DNA from 3 places in the [Ruminococcus] lactaris ATCC 29176 genome. Region 3 is predicted to be linked to each of the others. Evidence: a T-box and tRNA genes for the amino acid it is inferred to sense, from the RefSeq annotation. Region 3 holds a T-box; the other regions hold tRNA genes.
The links. The T-box of region 3 lies ahead of leuS (leucine--tRNA ligase). A T-box ahead of a tRNA ligase gene usually reads a tRNA of that ligase, here a tRNA-Leu.

Region 1 (5,582 bases), 680 kb from region 3:
TTAAATGGCATGCATCCGTAAGGAACCTGCCAGTGATAGATAAAGCAAATGAAAAAGATTCTCAAAAATAACTTTTCAAAGGTATTTTCATTGACAGCAGACAGGCTGTGATGTATAGTGTTCCTGTAAAGAACTACTATGGAGAAGAGCAGAGAATGGATGAAAGCAGAGAAATTGAATACCTGATGCATTTCGGGTTATCCAGGCAGGAAGCTCTTATTTACAGAAAGCTTCTTGAAGGGGGAAAAAAGACCGGGTATGAGATTGCAAGAGATACCGGGATTTCCAGGTCGAATGCCTATGCTTCGCTTGCAGCAATGGTGGAAAAAGGTGCTGCATATCTGGTAGAGGGCGATGCAAAGCGTTATATCCCCATTGTTCCACAGGAGTTTTGTGGAAACCGGATCCGGAGACTTGAAAAAGAGCTGGAATGGCTTCAGCAGAATCTTCCCAGCGAGTCCGTGGAAGAGGATGGATATATTACGGTTGAAGGTAAGAAGAATATTGCAGACAAAATTCATCATTTATTGACCGGAGCAGAAGAACGGGTCTATTTTTCCTGTTCTAAAGGATGCCTGGAGGAATTTAAAGAGGAACTTCTACAACTGGTGAGAAGAGGAAAAAAGGTTGTTCTGATTACGGATGAATCTTTTCCGATGAAAGAAGTTATCGTTTATGTAACCAGGAAAAAAGAGCAGCAGATCGGACTGATTGTAGATTCCCGCTATGTTCTTTCAGGAGAATATGGAATGGGCAGCATGAATACGTGTGTCTATTCCGGTCAGAGAAATTTTGTGACAGTATTTAAAAATGCACTTGCAAATGAAATTGAACTGATAAAGATACGAAAAGGAGAGAAGAAAGATGAGCAAGAAACCATTTGTTACAAAGGAACAGGTTGAAGAGATCGTAAAGACCTACCCGACGCCGTTTCATCTTTATGATGAGAAAGGAATCCGTGCGAATGCAAAGGCATTAAAAGAAGCATTTTCATGGAATCCGGGATATAAAGAATATTTTGCAGTAAAGGCAACTCCAAATCCGTTCCTTCTGGATATCCTGAAGGAGTATGGTTGTGGATGTGACTGCTCATCTTATACGGAGCTGATGCTCTCAGAAGCAGTAGGTGTAACGGGACATAATATTATGTTCTCGTCAAATGATACTCCTGCAGAGGATTTCCGTCTGGCAGATAAACTTGGTGCGATCATCAATCTGGATGATATCAGCCATATTGAGTTCCTTGAAAGTGCGATCGGACATATTCCTGAGACGATCAGCTGCCGTTACAATCCAGGCGGCTTATTTAAGATCAGTAATGATATCATGGACAATCCGGGAGATGCCAAATATGGTATGACAACAGAACAGATCACGGAAGCATTTAAAATCCTGAAAAGCAAAGGTGCAAAAGAGTTTGGAATCCATGCATTTCTTGCCAGCAATACGGTGACAAATGACTATTATCCGATGCTTGCGAAAGTTTTGTTTGAGCAGGCAGTACGTCTTAAAAATGAGACAGGTGCAAATATTAAGTTTATCAATCTGTCAGGCGGAATTGGTATTCCGTACAGACCGGATCAGGAGCCGAATGATATTTATGCGATCGGAGAAGGCGTGCGTAAAGTCTATGAGGAAGTATTAGTCCCTGCTGGAATGGGTGATGTAGCAATCTTTACAGAACTGGGACGTTACATGATGGGACCTTACGGCTGCCTTGTTACAAAAGCGATTCACGAGAAAAAGACTTATAAAGATTATATTGGTGTAGATGCATGTGCAGTTAATCTGATGCGTCCGGCAATGTATGGAGCATATCATCATATTACGGTTCTTGGAAAAGAGAATGAACCATGTGACCATAAATACGATGTGACAGGATCTCTGTGCGAGAATAATGATAAATTTGCGATTGACAGAATGCTCCCAGAGATTGAAAGAGGAGATTACCTGGTGATTCATGATGCGGGGGCTCACGGCTTTTCCATGGGATACAATTACAATGGAAAATTAAAGTCAGCGGAGTTATTGCTGAAAGAAGATGGAAGCGTGCAGATGATCCGTCGTGCTGAGACACCGAAGGATTATTTCGCTACATTTGATTGCTTTGAGATAGGCAAAAAACTTGGTGAGTAATAAAAAAGTGGTTGAAATAAATAAGCAAATATGATATCATTAAAAAGTCGGTTCGGGGAATAATGAACCGACAAAATAAGCCGCTGTGGCGGAATTGGCAGACGCACTTGACTCAAAATCAAGCGGTTAGTAGCCGTGCCGGTTCGAGTCCGGCCAGCGGCATCAGACAGAATCTCTGAATCTCCTGTAAATCCAGTGTTTACAAGGAGTTCAGGGATTTTTTTGTGTTAAGAAAGATGCTCCCTCAATGCTGGTGGTATTTTATCCTTATTTATCGGCAATCTTCAGTAATTCCTCAAAGCGTGCAATCCGTACTTTTGCATCCGGGACATCGCCCAGTCCGTATTCAGCAAAAATAAAAGGAATACCAGCCCTGGAGCAGGAATCAGCATCGCCCTGCGTATCACCAACGTAAACCGGAGATTTCAGCCCATTTTTCCCAATCAACTGTAAAAGTGTCTGATCTTTTGAAAGCTGGGTTTCTCCAAAGCAGAGGTGATCTTTGATGTAAGGTTCGATCCCAGATGATTTCATCATGACTTCAATATATCCACACTGACAATTACTGACAATGAAGAGTGGATATCTGAGGGAAAGTTCTCTGATCGTATCAACAACACCATCATACATTTTCCCCGGGTGAGTTTCGAGATATCGGTTTTCATAATCAAAGCAGATCGTAAGGAGTCGCATTCTTTCGTCGAGTGGAATCTGGGGAAAAAGTGCATCGGCAATTTCAGTCATGGTTTTTCCAAAGAGCCATGCAAGAGAGTCCCGTGTCAGATCAGGTGTCATATCGGTATTTTCGGCGATCGCAAGATTCCACGATTCAGCCACGGGATCTACAGAATCCCATAAAGTGCCATCTACGTCAAATATAATACTATCCATATTTATTTCCTCTTTTATTTTTAATGATGCGTACATAATACCATAAAATGAGCCTTTTAAAAAGATAGTTTTTAGTGTATACTTTATTGTTGGGTTATAAAGAAACTGAGGGTTTCACGGGCAGTGGATCAGCAGTGTAAAGAGCAAAGATTGAGGAGAAGTTTCAGATGAGAGAGAAGATTGTACTGATCGATGGACATAGCATACTGAACCGGGCATTTTATGGCGTACCGGATCTGACAAATTCGGAAGGACTTCATACGAATGCGGTATATGGTTTCCTGAATATTATGTTCAAAATACTGGATGAGGAAAAACCAGAATATCTGACGGTGACATTTGATGTGCATGCACCGACTTTCCGGCATGAAATGTATCAGGAATATAAAGGAACAAGAAAGCCGATGGCAGAGGAACTGCGTCAGCAGGTTCCGGTGATCAAAGAGGTTCTGAAGGCAATGAATATCGAGATCATTGAACAGGCAGGACTGGAAGCAGATGATCTTCTTGGAACGATTTCTCATCAATGTGAAAAAGAGGGACTGGATGTCTCGATCATTTCAGGAGACCGTGATACACTTCAGCTTACCACGGAGCATATCAAGGTGCGGATTCCGAAGACAAAGCAGGGAAAGACAGAGATCGAAGATTATCTTGCGGCTGATGTGAAAGAGCGTTATGGAGTGACTCCGACAGAATTTATTGATGTAAAAGCTTTAATGGGCGATACATCGGATAATATTCCCGGAGTTCCGGGAATTGGAGAAAAGACGGCGACAAAGATCATCCAGGAATATAAGACGATTGAAAACGCATATGAGCATGTAGACGAATTAAAGCCGCCAAGAGCAAGCAAGAATCTGAAAGAGTTCTGGGAGCAGGCACAGATGAGTAAGACGCTGGCGACTATTAGGCTGGATGCGGAGACAGAATTTGATTTGAATGGAGCAAGACACGGTAACCCTTATACGAAAGAAGCACATGAGCTGTTTCAGAAGCTTCAGTTTAAGAATCTGCTGGGACGGTTCGATGTAGAAACTTCAGCAAATGATGTGGAAGCAACCTTTTGTGAAGTGACAGGAAAAGCTGCGATTGAAAAGATATTTAAAGAGGCAGAGAAGGCAGAGAAGGTCGGAGTTGCATTTTCCAAAGATAAGGGAAATGTATTGCCGCTGTTTGCACATCCATCAGGAATTGGCAGAATCGCACTTTGTTATACTGAGAAAAAGACGGTTACGATTCCGTGTGATATGGAGATGGATTTTGAAACTCTGGCAGGAATGATTTCTGGTCTGGCTGAGAAGGTGAAAGTATTTTCTATGTGTGGACTGAAAGAATCTCTCAATTATTTACCGCAGGCAAAGAGAGAGAACAGTTTTGACGTGATTGTGGCAGCTTATCTTTTGAATCCATTAAAGAGTGATTATGATTATGAGGATGTAGCGAGAGAACAACTGGGTCTTCTGATTGATGAAAAGACAGAGGAAAGTACAAAGGCATGCTACGAAGCTTATACGGCATATATGGCAGTAGAACCGTTGAACCGGAAAATGGAAGAAACCGGGATGACGAAATTGTTCCGGGAAATCGAGATGCCGCTGGTATTTACTCTGTATGAAATGGAACAGGCAGGAATCCATGTGGAAGGTGAAGCATTGAAGGCATATGGAGACCAGCTTGGAAACCGGATTGTAGAACTGGAAAAAGAAATCTATGATATGGCGGGAGAGACATTCAATATTAATTCTCCAAAGCAACTGGGAGTGATCCTTTTTGAAAAACTGGAAATGCCGCATGCCAAGAAGACCAAGACCGGGTATTCTACAGCAGCAGATGTGCTGGATAAGCTTGCACCGGAGTATCCAATCGTGGCAAAGATTCTGGAATACCGGCAGCTTACAAAGTTAAAATCGACTTATGCTGACGGGCTTGCCACATTTATCGGGCCGGATGGAAGGATTCATGGTAAATTTAACCAGACAATTACTGCAACAGGAAGAATCAGCAGTACAGAACCGAATCTTCAGAATATTCCGGTGAGAATGGAACTGGGGCGTCTGATCCGTAAAGTTTTTGTGCCGAAAGAAGGCTGCGTATTTGTGGATGCAGATTATTCTCAGATTGAACTGAGGATTCTTGCCCATTGTTCGGGGGATGAACAGTTGATTCAGGCATACCGGGAGGCAAGGGATATTCATCGGATGACGGCATCCCAGGTATTTCATGTACCGTTTGATGAGGTGACAGATCTTCAGAGAAGGAATGCCAAGGCAGTTAATTTTGGTATCGTTTATGGAATCAGTTCTTTTGGCTTAAGTCAGGATCTGAGTATTACAAGAAAAGAGGCAGCCAGGTATATTGAACATTATTTTGAGACCTATCCGGGGATCAAGACTTTTCTGGATCAGTGTGTGGCAGATGCAAAAGAAAAAGGCTATGCAGTGACATTATTCGGACGAAGAAGGCCGGTGCCGGAGCTGAAATCCAGCAATTTTATGCAGAGAAGTTTTGGAGAACGTGTGGCGATGAATGCACCGATTCAGGGAACTGCGGCA
Region 2 (5,582 bases), 1.4 Mb from region 3:
AGGTGCTACATTAGGACGCCTTGCATCTGAGATTGCTAAGGTGCTCAGAGGAAAGAACAAACCGGAATATACACCGCACATCGATACAGGTGATTATGTAATCGTTGTGAATGCTGAGAAAGTAAAAGTAACAGGAAAGAAATTACAGCAGAAGATTTATTATAATCACTCCGATTATGTTGGAGGAATGAGAGAGACTACACTCGCTGAGCTTCTTGCAAAGAAGCCGGAGAAGGTAATCGAGCTTGCTGTTAAGGGAATGCTTCCGAAAGGACCTATGGGAAGAGACATGATCAAGAAGCTTCATGTTTACGCTGGCCCAGAGCATGCAAATCAGGCTCAGAAGCCGGAAGTTCTTACATTTTAGGTAGAGGTTGAAAGGAGGAAATAACAGTGGCTAACGCAAAATATTACGGAACAGGAAGAAGAAAAAAATCGATCGCAAGAGTATATCTTGTACCTGGAACAGGAAAAATTACTATTAATAAGAGAGACATCGATGAGTATCTCGGACTCGAGACTCTGAAAGTTGTTGTTCGCCAGCCGCTCGTGGCTACAGAGACTGTTGACAAGTTTGATGTCATCGTCAATGTATGTGGTGGCGGATATACAGGACAGGCAGGAGCTATCCGTCATGGAATCGCCAGAGCACTCCTTGAGGCTGATGCTGATTATAGACCGGTTCTTAAATCCGCAGGTTACCTGACTCGTGACCCACGTATGAAAGAACGTAAGAAACCAGGTCTCAAAGCAGCTCGTCGCGCTCCGCAGTTCAGCAAGCGTTAATCTGCTTTACTATTCAGAACGAGATTTATTTACTCCTCAGAACGAGATTGTTCTGAGGAGTTTTTATATACGCAGGCAACGAACCGGAGTCTGTGCTGGCACAAGCCGTTGGAAAGATCCTGGCAAGATTGTGGAAAGACCATGGCGGCTGTCAAGATAATCTGAGAGGCTCGGAATAAAGAAGGAAAGTTAAGATGAAAGAAATAGTAATGGCTATTGCCCTGCTGGTGATCGGTTTTGTACTTTTGATCAAAGGAGCAGATTATTTTGTAGATGGAAGTTCTGCAGTTGCAAAGAAGCTGAAAGTTCCGTCGCTGATCATTGGATTTACGATCGTGGCGATGGGGACGAGCCTGCCAGAGTGTGCGGTAAGCGTTGCTGCATCTGTTACGAACAATAATGCACTGGCGGTCAGCAATGCAGTGGGATCTAATATATTTAATTTGATGGTGGTATGCGGAATCTGTGCGTTGATCGTACCGCTGACAGTACAGGTTGGGACTCTGAAAAAAGAGTTCCCATTTTCGGTTTTCTGTGCATTGTTTCTGCTTGCACTTGGTTATTTAGGGATGAATCTTGGACACACAGAAGGGATTATCCTGATCCTGATTTTTGTATGCTATCTTTTGTGGATGATCTTTTCGGCATTGAAGGCGAGACGAGAAGCTGTGGAAGAGGAGATTGATACATTTCCGGCATGGAAATGTATCGTGTATATCATTGGAGGAGCTGCAGCAATCAAGTTTGGCGGAGATTTTGTCGTGGATGGTGCAACAATGGTGGCAAGAAGTTTCGGGCTGACTCAGACTTTGATCGGTCTTACAGTCGTTGCACTGGGAACAAGCCTTCCTGAACTGGTCACATCCATTGTAGCGGCAAAAAAGAACGAGCTGGATATGGCGGTGGGAAATGTAGTGGGGTCTAATATTTTCAATATACTGCTGGTACTTGGAGCTGCGTCATCTATCAGTCCGATTGCATTTTTAATGGAAAATATTGTTGATATTGTGATTCTTGTTGGCTTTAGTATCGTTGTATGGCTGATGGTGTGGACAAAGAAAAGACTGAGCAGGAAAGAAGGCATTATCATGCTGCTGCTCTATATAGGTTATATGGTGTATATCTGTATAAGATAGCTATGGTATCTAAAGAAGATTTTTTAGTACAAAATCAGCCCGGGGCTTTGGCTCCGGGCTGTAATCTATGTAAACTGTTCGTAATTTTTAGGCGAAGACCGGCAATCATAAAAAGCAATTAATACAATCGCCGTCTTCTTTATTTGATGATTTTATTATAGAGGGAAATTGTGTCCGGGGTGTGTCGGGAAAGAAAAAGAATTATAAAAATTATTAAGAGATTATGAGGAAATTACATTTGTTGGTATAAATATAATGATGTCGGGTAAGTATTCCCGGTCAAATTTCAAACAAAAAAAGAAATCCTCAAATCAAGGATTTCTTTTCTTATCAATGCGGAAGAGGAGACTTGAACTCCCACAGGATAAAACTCCCACTAGAACCTGAATCTAGCGCGTCTGCCATTCCGCCACTTCCGCTCGACAAATAAAATAATATCATAAGGTTACGAGTTTGTAAACCCTAAAATTAAAATTCTTTATATTTTATGTATTTTTTAAAAAATTCAGAAAATTCATCTTATAAAATATTGGGACCTGGAAGAAGGTATGTGATATAAAGCTGGTGTGAAGAATGGGGGGAATAAAAATTTGATTAAAAATGCAGAAAGCGATGACATAACAGATTTGAAGTGATAGAATAACGAATAGAAATCCGTAGATTGCAACAAAACGGAATACATAGGAGGAAACTTTAAGTAATCAAAATCATTGCCGATAGTGATTAAATGTGTTAAAATATACTCATGGAGGATATTGTTATGAACACATCTAATATCACTAATTACAAACCAAAAGATTTTGCTGAATTATTGGGCGTCTCAGTCAAAACGTTACAACGTTGGGATAGAGAGGGGATTCTGAAAGCAAATCGGACTCCGACTGATAGGCGTTATTATACTTATGACCAATATCTTCAGTTTAAGGGCATAAATACTGAAAACGATAATCGTCAGATTGTTATTTATGCCAGAGTATCTACAAGAAACCAAAAAGATGATTTGCAAAACCAAGTAACTTTTTTACGTCAGTTTTGCAATGCTAAAGGTATCATTGTAGATCAATGTATTGAAGATTATGGAAGTGGGCTTAACTACAATCGTAAAAAGTGGAATCAATTATTAGATGAAGTAATGGAACAAAAAATCAAAACTATCATAGTTACACATAAAGATAGATTTGTCAGATTTGGCTATGATTGGTTTGAAAAATTCTGTATGAAGTTTAATACAACCATAGTGGTAGTGAATAATGAAGAACTATCACCGCAAGAAGAGCTTGTACAGGATATTGTATCTATACTTCACGTTTTTTCTTGTAGATTGTACGGTCTTCGTAAGTATAAAAAACAAATAGAAGGGGATGAGGAAATTGCTAAAGAGCTTCAAAACGGAAATAAATCCGACAGTCGAGCAAAAAATCAAGATTAACAAGACTATCGGCACTTGTAGATATGTTTACAACTTCTATCTTGATCACAACAAAGCTTTATACGATAAAGGTGAAAAGTTTATGACGGGCAAGAGTTTTAGCGTATGGCTCAATAATGAGTACATTCCTGATAATCCTGAAAAAGTATGGATTAAAGAAGCGTATTCAAAAGCTGTAAAAAAGTCTATTGAAGATGGATGTACTGCATTTACAAGATTTTTTAAACATCAAAGTGCTTTTCCTAATTTCAAAAAGAAAGGTAAATCTGATGTAAAAATGTATTTCGTAAAGAATAATCCTAAAGATTGCAGATGCGAGAGACATAGGTTGAACATACCCACTTTAGGCTGGGTACGCATTAAAGAAAAAGGCTATATACCAACAACTAAAGACGGATGGAATATCAAAAGCGGTACAGTATCCATCAAAGCAGGCAGATATTATGTGTCAGTTCTTGTGGAAATTCCCGACGCTAAGATTGCTAATAATAGCAATGACGGTATAGGAATTGATCTGGGGTTGAAAGACTTGGCGATTGTTTCTAATGGTAAAACTTATAAAAATATCAATAAGTCAGCAAGAGTTAAAAAATTGGAAAAGAAATTGCGCAGAGAACAAAGATGTCTCTCACGCAAGTATGAGAATTTAAAGAAAGGAGAGTCCACTCAAAAAAATATACAAAAGCAAAAGCTCAAAGTGCAAAGACTTCATCATAAAATAGATAATATCCGTACTGATTATATCAATAAATCAATAGCCAAGATAGTGAAAACCAAGCCATCTTATATAACTATTGAAGATTTGAATATATCAGGAATGATGAAGAACAGACATCTATCAAAAGCCGTTGCATCACAAAAGTTCTATGAATTCAGAACTAAGCTTAAAGCTAAGTGTGATGAAAATGGTATTGAATTAAGAGTCGTAGACAGATGGTATCCATCATCCAAAATATGTCACTGTTGTGGTGCTATCAAGAAAGATTTGAAGCTTTCAGATAGAATATACTGTTGTGATTGTGGCTATGTTGAGGATAGGGATTTTAATGCTGCTCTTAATCTAAGAGATGCTTTAACTTACGAAGTTGCATAATGAAAGCAAACGTAAGTATGTACTGCGGGCTATCGCAGGAATTTACGACTGTGAAGTGTACAAGAACTTGTGAGTAGCGTATTGTTTATAATCGCCAAAGCATACACATTGAAGCAGTAAGAAGTATCCGCAAGGACTTCAATTTCTCGATGTGTTTGAGTATATTTCAACACATTTTGAGTGGCAGGTATAAGAGTATGTATCAGGCTGCAGAAGAAAGATATCAGAAAATGGATTATGTGTATTGTGGAAAAAGCGGATTAAAATTACCGGAAGTGTCACTGGGATTCTGGCATAATTTTGGAGATACCGGTGTCTATGAAAATATGAAGCAGATCTGCTTTACGGCATTTGACAATGGGATCACGCATTTTGATCTTGCGAATAACTACGGACCGGAACCGGGCAGTGCCGAGAAGAATTTTGGCAGAATCTTAAAAGAAGAGATGGGACAGCACAGAGATGAGATGGTGATCAGTACAAAAGCGGGATATCTGATGTGGGATGGCCCTTACGGGGACTGGGGAAGCAGAAAGTATCTGCTGGCAAGCCTGGATCAGAGCCTGCAGAGAATGGGACTGGATTATGTAGACATCTTTTATCATCACAGGATGGATCCGAATACACCATTAGAGGAGACCATGGGTGCATTGGCTACAGCAGTACAGTCGGGAAAAGCACTTTATGTAGGACTGTCCAATTATGATGGACCGACCATGGAAAAAGCGGCTGCGATCCTGAAGGATCTTCATTGTCCGTTTATTATTAATCAGAATCGTTATTCTATTTTTGACCGGACGATTGAGAAGAATGGTCTGAAAGAAAAGGCAGCAGAACTGAAGAAAGGAATCATTGCATATAGTCCGCTGGCACAGGGACTTCTGACGAACCGTTATCTGAATGGAATCCCGGAGGACAGCCGGATCATGACGGATGGAAGATTTTTGAAAAAGGATGCACTTACAGAAGAAAAGCTCATGAAAATCCGTGCTTTGAACGAGGTCGCAGCCGGACGTGGACAGACTCTGGCAGAGATGGCTCTGAGCTGGATTTTACGAGATGGAATCGTAACCAGTGTACTGGTGGGAGCATCGAGACCGCAGCAGTTGCTTGACAATATCAAAGCGATTGAAAATAC
Region 3 (5,582 bases):
GACAGACGAGGAAGGAAAGCTCGTGTGGGAATGTCCTCATTGTGGCAACCGGAACCAGGATACGCTGAATGTTGCAAGACGTACCTGCGGATATATCGGAACTCAGTTCTGGAATCAGGGAAGAACCCAGGAAATCAAGGAGCGAGTTCTTCATCTGTAGAAGCAGGATAAAAGTATTGAGGTTGAACAAGGGAGATGTCCGGGTCTGTGCAGACAGATCCGGACATTTTCTCGTATAAAAGGCAGGAAAGAACATGAGGTATGGAGAAATAAAGAAGTGCGATATAGCCAATGGAGAAGGTGTCAGGGTTTCTCTTTTTGTTTCAGGCTGTACGCATCATTGTAAAGGCTGCTTCAATGAGGCAACGTGGGATTTTGATTATGGGAAAGAATTTACTCAGGAGACAGAGGAGGAGATCCTGAAGGCACTTGAACCGGAGTATGTGAACGGACTGTCAGTGCTGGGAGGAGAGCCATTTGAACCGCAGAATCAGAGAGTGCTTGTTCCGTTTCTGAAAAAGGTGAAAGAACGTTACCCCGGGAAGACAATCTGGTGCTATACGGGATATCTTTTTGACCGGGAACTCTGCAAAAAAAGCAGGGCAAGGTGCGAAGTGACGGATGAGATGCTGGCACTGCTGGATGTTCTTGTAGACGGACGTTTTGTGGAAGAAAAAAAGAATATCATGCTGTTGTTCCGTGGCTCATCCAACCAACGTCTGATTGATGTAAAAAAAAGTCTGGAACAGGGAAGTGTTGCAGAGTGGAACCCAACGATAAAAAGAGGAATTGACTGAAAAATAGAAGAAAAGTAAAAAAATAAAAGAAGGATAAAAGAAAGGCAGAAAGATGATATTAAAGAGAGCAAATGCATGGATTGAAAAATGGATCGCTTTTGTGACGCCAACTTGTCTTCTTCTGGGCGTTCTTTTCCCGGAGATTGCCGGCAGGGGTGTTGCCTATGTGCCGGTTGTCTTTGCATTTATGACATTTACGGGAGCGTTGAAATCTTCTTTTAAGGATATCGGGGCAGTCCTGAGAAAGCCGCTGCCGCTTCTGCTGATCCTGGCAGTTCTGCATGTGGTCATGCCGTGTGCCGCATGGAGCGTAGGAGAGATGTTCTTTGCAGGAAATCGGGAGCTGATCACAGGAATGGTTCTTGAATTTTCTGTACCGGCTGCCGTGGTTGGAATGATGTGGGTGTCAATCTATAAAGGGGACAGTTCCATTACGCTCTCTCTGTTGGTAATTGATACGGTCCTTGCACCATTGATCATTCCGCTGACGTTAAAGATTCTTGTAGGTGCCAGGGTAAAGATGAATCCGGAAGAAATGATGAAAGATCTGGTCTTTATGATCGCACTGCCGGCACTTCTGGCAATGTGCTTAAACCAGTTCAGTTGTGGAAAAGTGAAAGAAAAATGGCCGGGAAAGCTGGCATTCTGGTCAAAGCTGTGCCTGATATACTGTGTGATCTGTAATTCATCGAAAGTAGCACCTTATGTAAGACATATGAACCTGCAGAGAGTATTTGTGGCAGTCTGTATCATGATCCTTGCAGCGGCAGGATATGCCATCGGATGGGGAATCTCTGTTCTGTTAAAGCAGGATGAGAAAACCCGGATTTCTATGATCTATGGATCAGGAATGAGAAATATCAGTGCGGGGGCGGTGATCGCAGCAGCTTATTTTCCCGGAGAAGTAATGTTTCCGGTAATGATCGGTACATTATTTCAGCAGGTACTGGCGGCGTGTTATGGAAGTCTGATCAAGAGGCTCAGGAATAGAGAGAAAGGTTGCAAAAAATAAGACTTGACTTATTTTAACATACTACATATAATAAATCATGTTGAGGTGAAAGCCTCCAATTTTGGCTAACTTTGATACCTATGGATTGTTCGGTGCTACGCACTCCCATAATCCATCCCACTATTCGCATATCTCAGGATTACAATTCCATTTTATGCTCAGATTGGGACGGGTTCAAAGGTCTTTTATCCACTTATGAGCAGGCTCATATGGATTCATACCTTTTCACCCTAGTATCAGTATATTGCAAAAGCGAAGAAGAGGACTAGTAGGAAGATCCGTCTGATTTCAGAGAGCTGCCGGGTGGTGAGAGGCAGTATCATGGATTCTGAACTGACCTTGGAGTTCTTCTGCTGAACCGGGATGATCCAGGACAGGCAGAAGCGGGAGTTCCCGTTACAGAATCTGATGAGTGCATCTGCCGGATGGCGGATGAATAAGAGTGGTACCACGGAACTAAAGCCTTTTCGTCTCTTGATTTTGTGAGAAGAAAAGGCTTTCTTTATACCAAAGTATGCAGGAGAAACTGCCGGTGGCAGGTTGTCTGTATGTAATAATGAAAGAGAGGAAGAAGTACATGGGTACAAAGATTGTATACAACCATAAATCGATTGAAAAAAAATGGCGTGAAAAGTGGGAAGAGAAGCCGGTAAATCCAAGAGTGGATGAGAATGGCAATAAAAAGCAGAAATATTACTGCCTGGATATGTTTCCGTATCCGTCAGGAAATGGTCTGCATGTAGGACATTGGAGAGGGTATGTTATTTCTGATGTGTGGAGTCGTTATAAATTGCAGCAGGGTTACTACATCGTTCATCCGATGGGATGGGATGCATTCGGACTTCCTGCAGAGAACTATGCAATCAAAATGGGAGTTCACCCGGCTAAGTCTACAGCGGCCAATGTTGCCAATATCAAGAGACAGATCAATGATATTGCAGCACTGTATGACTGGGATATGGAAGTAAATACAACAGATCCTGAATTTTATAAATGGACACAGTGGATCTTTGTAAAGATGTTCAAAGAGGGTCTGGCATATGAAAAGGAATTTCCGATCAACTGGTGTCCTTCCTGTAAGACAGGACTTGCAAATGAAGAGGTTGTCAATGGTAAATGCGAGCGTTGTGGTGCAGAGGTTACAAAGAAGAACCTTCGTCAGTGGATGCTCCGTATTACCAAGTATGCAGACCGTCTGTTGAATGACCTTGACAAGCTTGACTGGCCGGAGAAGGTTAAGAAGATGCAGGCTGACTGGATTGGTAAATCCTACGGTGCAGAGGTAGATTTCCCGGTAGAGGGAAGAGATGAGAAGATCACGGTTTATACAACAAGACCGGACACACTGCATGGAGCAACTTTTATGGTACTTGCACCGGAGCATGAACTTGCAGCTTCCCTTGCAACACCGGAGACAAAAGAAGCAGTAGAGAAATATATTTATGATGCTTCTATGAAGTCTAATGTTGACCGTATGCAGGATAAAGAAAAGACAGGTGTCTTCACCGGAAGTTATGCGATCAACCCGTTAAATGGTAAAAAGACTCCGATCTGGCTGTCTGATTATGTACTGGCAGATTATGGTACAGGAGCGATCATGTGTGTACCGGCACATGATGACCGTGACTTTGAGTTCGCAACAAAGTTCAATATCCCGATCATCCAGGTTATTGCAAAAGACGGTAAAGAGATCGAGAATATGACAGAAGCTTATACAGAGGCTGCAGGAACCATGATCAATTCCGGTGACTGGAATGGTATGGAATCTTCTGTCCTGAAGAAAGAAGCCCCACATATTATTGAAAAAATGGGAATTGGACGTGCAACAGTCAACTACAAACTGCGTGACTGGGTATTCTCCCGTCAGCGTTACTGGGGTGAGCCGATCCCGATCGTTCACTGCCCGAAGTGTGGAAATGTTCCGGTACCGGAAGAAGAACTTCCGCTTCGTCTGCCGGAGGTAGAATCTTATGAGCCGACAGGAACAGGTGAGTCACCGCTTGCTGCAATTGACGAGTGGGTAAACTGCAAGTGTCCGGTATGTGGAAGTGATGCAAAGAGAGAGACAAATACCATGCCGCAGTGGGCAGGATCATCCTGGTATTTCCTGCGTTATGTAGACAACCATAATTCAGAGGCACTGGTTTCCAAAGAGAAAGCAGACGAGATGCTTCCGGTTGATATGTATATCGGTGGTGTAGAGCATGCAGTACTTCATCTTCTGTACTCAAGATTCTACACGAAATTCCTGTACGATATCGGTGCGATTGATTTTGATGAGCCGTTCCACAAGTTGTTCAATCAGGGAATGATCACCGGAAAGAACGGAATCAAGATGAGTAAATCCAAGGGAAATGTCGTATCACCGGATGATCTTGTACGTGATTACGGATGCGATTCCCTGAGAATGTATGAACTCTTTGTAGGACCACCGGAGCTGGATGCTGAGTGGGATGACCGTGGAATTGACGGTGTAAACCGTTTCCTGAAACGCCTGTGGAATATGTTAATGGAAAGCAAAGAGAAAGACATTCAGCCGACAAAAGAGATGATCAAGCTCCGTCACAGAATGGTATATGATATCACAACAAGACTGGAAAGCTTCAGCCTGAATACAGTTATTTCCGGATTCATGGAGTATAACAACAAGTTCATCGAAGTTGCCAAGAAGGAAGGCGGAATCGATAAAGAGACACTGGAGACGATCGCAGTACTTCTTTCCCCGTTTGCACCGCATTTCGCAGAAGAGATGTGGGAACAGTTAGGTCATGTAGATACTGTATTTAAAGCAGGCTGGCCAAAATACGATGAAAATGAGATGAAAGATGACGAGATCAAGATCCCGGTACAGATCAATGGCAAGACAAAGGCTGTCATTGAGATCCCGGCAGATATCTCCAAGGATGATGCAATCGCAGCAGGTAGAGAAGCGATCGCAGATAAGCTGACAGGAAATGTGATCAAGGAAATCTATGTGCCGAAGAAGATTATTAATATTGTCATGAAGTAGAGTTTTTGCAAATAAAAGAATGAATAATGGTACAGGTAATCTTTTGTTATCTGTACCATTGTTGTTTCTACAGAGAACGAATCGGAAAAGAGATTAAAAATACGGAGAATGGTTCGCCGTATTGTTTCTTTGGGGTCTTTGTTGATATTACGGAACAAAAAGAACATACAGAACTGGAAAAAGCAAGGGATGAGGCTCTGAGAAAGGCAGAAAATGCACTGAATGCGATTAATATGATTCCGGAATGAATGCACATATCTCAAAACCGATGGACCTGAATGCAATCAAAAAAATGGTGAGGATGGTGAAAGTATGAAGACGATTTTTTTAATGAGGCATGGAGAAACTTTATTTAATGTTATGGATGTGAATCAGGGACAGTGCGATTCACCGCTGACAGAGAACGGAATCAATCAGGCACTGGCAGCAAAAGAGTGGTTTAAGAATCAGAAAATCCATTTTGATTCTGTATACAGTTCTACAGCGGAGCGTGCATGTGATACAGCATGGCTGGTTTCCGGGATGCCTTATGAAAGAAAAAAAGGATTGAAAGAGATTTTCCTTGGAACAAAAGAAGCCTCACCGAACAGTGAAAATCCGGAATATCCTTATGGAGATTATTTTGTCCAGTTTGGTGGGGAAGATTTGGATGCTTTTACAGACCGTATTTATGGGGCTGTCAGAGAAATTGCAAGGGAAGATACCGGAGAAACAATTCTGATTGTGACGCATGGAATGGCAATGCGACGTTTCCTCAGGGCAG

Region 1: it has a tRNA-Leu gene. The T-box ahead of leuS (leucine--tRNA ligase) is inferred to sense a tRNA for this amino acid. The anticodon was not compared.
Region 2: it has a tRNA-Leu gene. The T-box ahead of leuS (leucine--tRNA ligase) is inferred to sense a tRNA for this amino acid. The anticodon was not compared.

Annotation. Positions count from the first base shown of each region.
Region 1 covers NZ_CP102292.1:1,518,613-1,524,194, reverse strand. The annotation lists gene NQ541_RS07185 (HAD family hydrolase) at 1-21, shown strand, start outside; gene NQ541_RS07180 (TrmB family transcriptional regulator) at 111-902, shown strand; gene NQ541_RS07175 (diaminopimelate decarboxylase) at 865-2,136, shown strand; tRNA gene NQ541_RS07170 (tRNA-Leu) at 2,216-2,298, shown strand; gene NQ541_RS07165 (HAD family hydrolase) at 2,404-3,027, opposite strand; gene polA (DNA polymerase I) at 3,195-5,582, shown strand, end outside.
Region 2 covers NZ_CP102292.1:2,205,027-2,210,608, reverse strand. The annotation lists gene rplM (50S ribosomal protein L13) at 1-367, shown strand, start outside; gene rpsI (30S ribosomal protein S9) at 394-786, shown strand; gene NQ541_RS10320 (calcium/sodium antiporter) at 981-1,922, shown strand; tRNA gene NQ541_RS10315 (tRNA-Leu) at 2,257-2,341, opposite strand; gene NQ541_RS10310 (IS607 family transposase) at 2,698-3,351, shown strand; gene NQ541_RS10305 (RNA-guided endonuclease InsQ/TnpB family protein) at 3,284-4,444, shown strand; gene mgrA (L-glyceraldehyde 3-phosphate reductase) at 4,642-5,582, shown strand, end outside.
Region 3 covers NZ_CP102292.1:836,196-841,777, forward strand. The annotation lists gene nrdD (anaerobic ribonucleoside-triphosphate reductase) at 1-160, shown strand, start outside; gene nrdG (anaerobic ribonucleoside-triphosphate reductase activating protein) at 255-797, shown strand; gene NQ541_RS03880 (bile acid:sodium symporter family protein) at 850-1,809, shown strand; T-box leader at 2,056-2,287, shown strand; gene leuS (leucine--tRNA ligase) at 2,387-4,819, shown strand; gene NQ541_RS03890 (hypothetical protein) at 4,846-5,067, shown strand; gene NQ541_RS12920 (histidine phosphatase family protein) at 5,132-5,582, shown strand, end outside.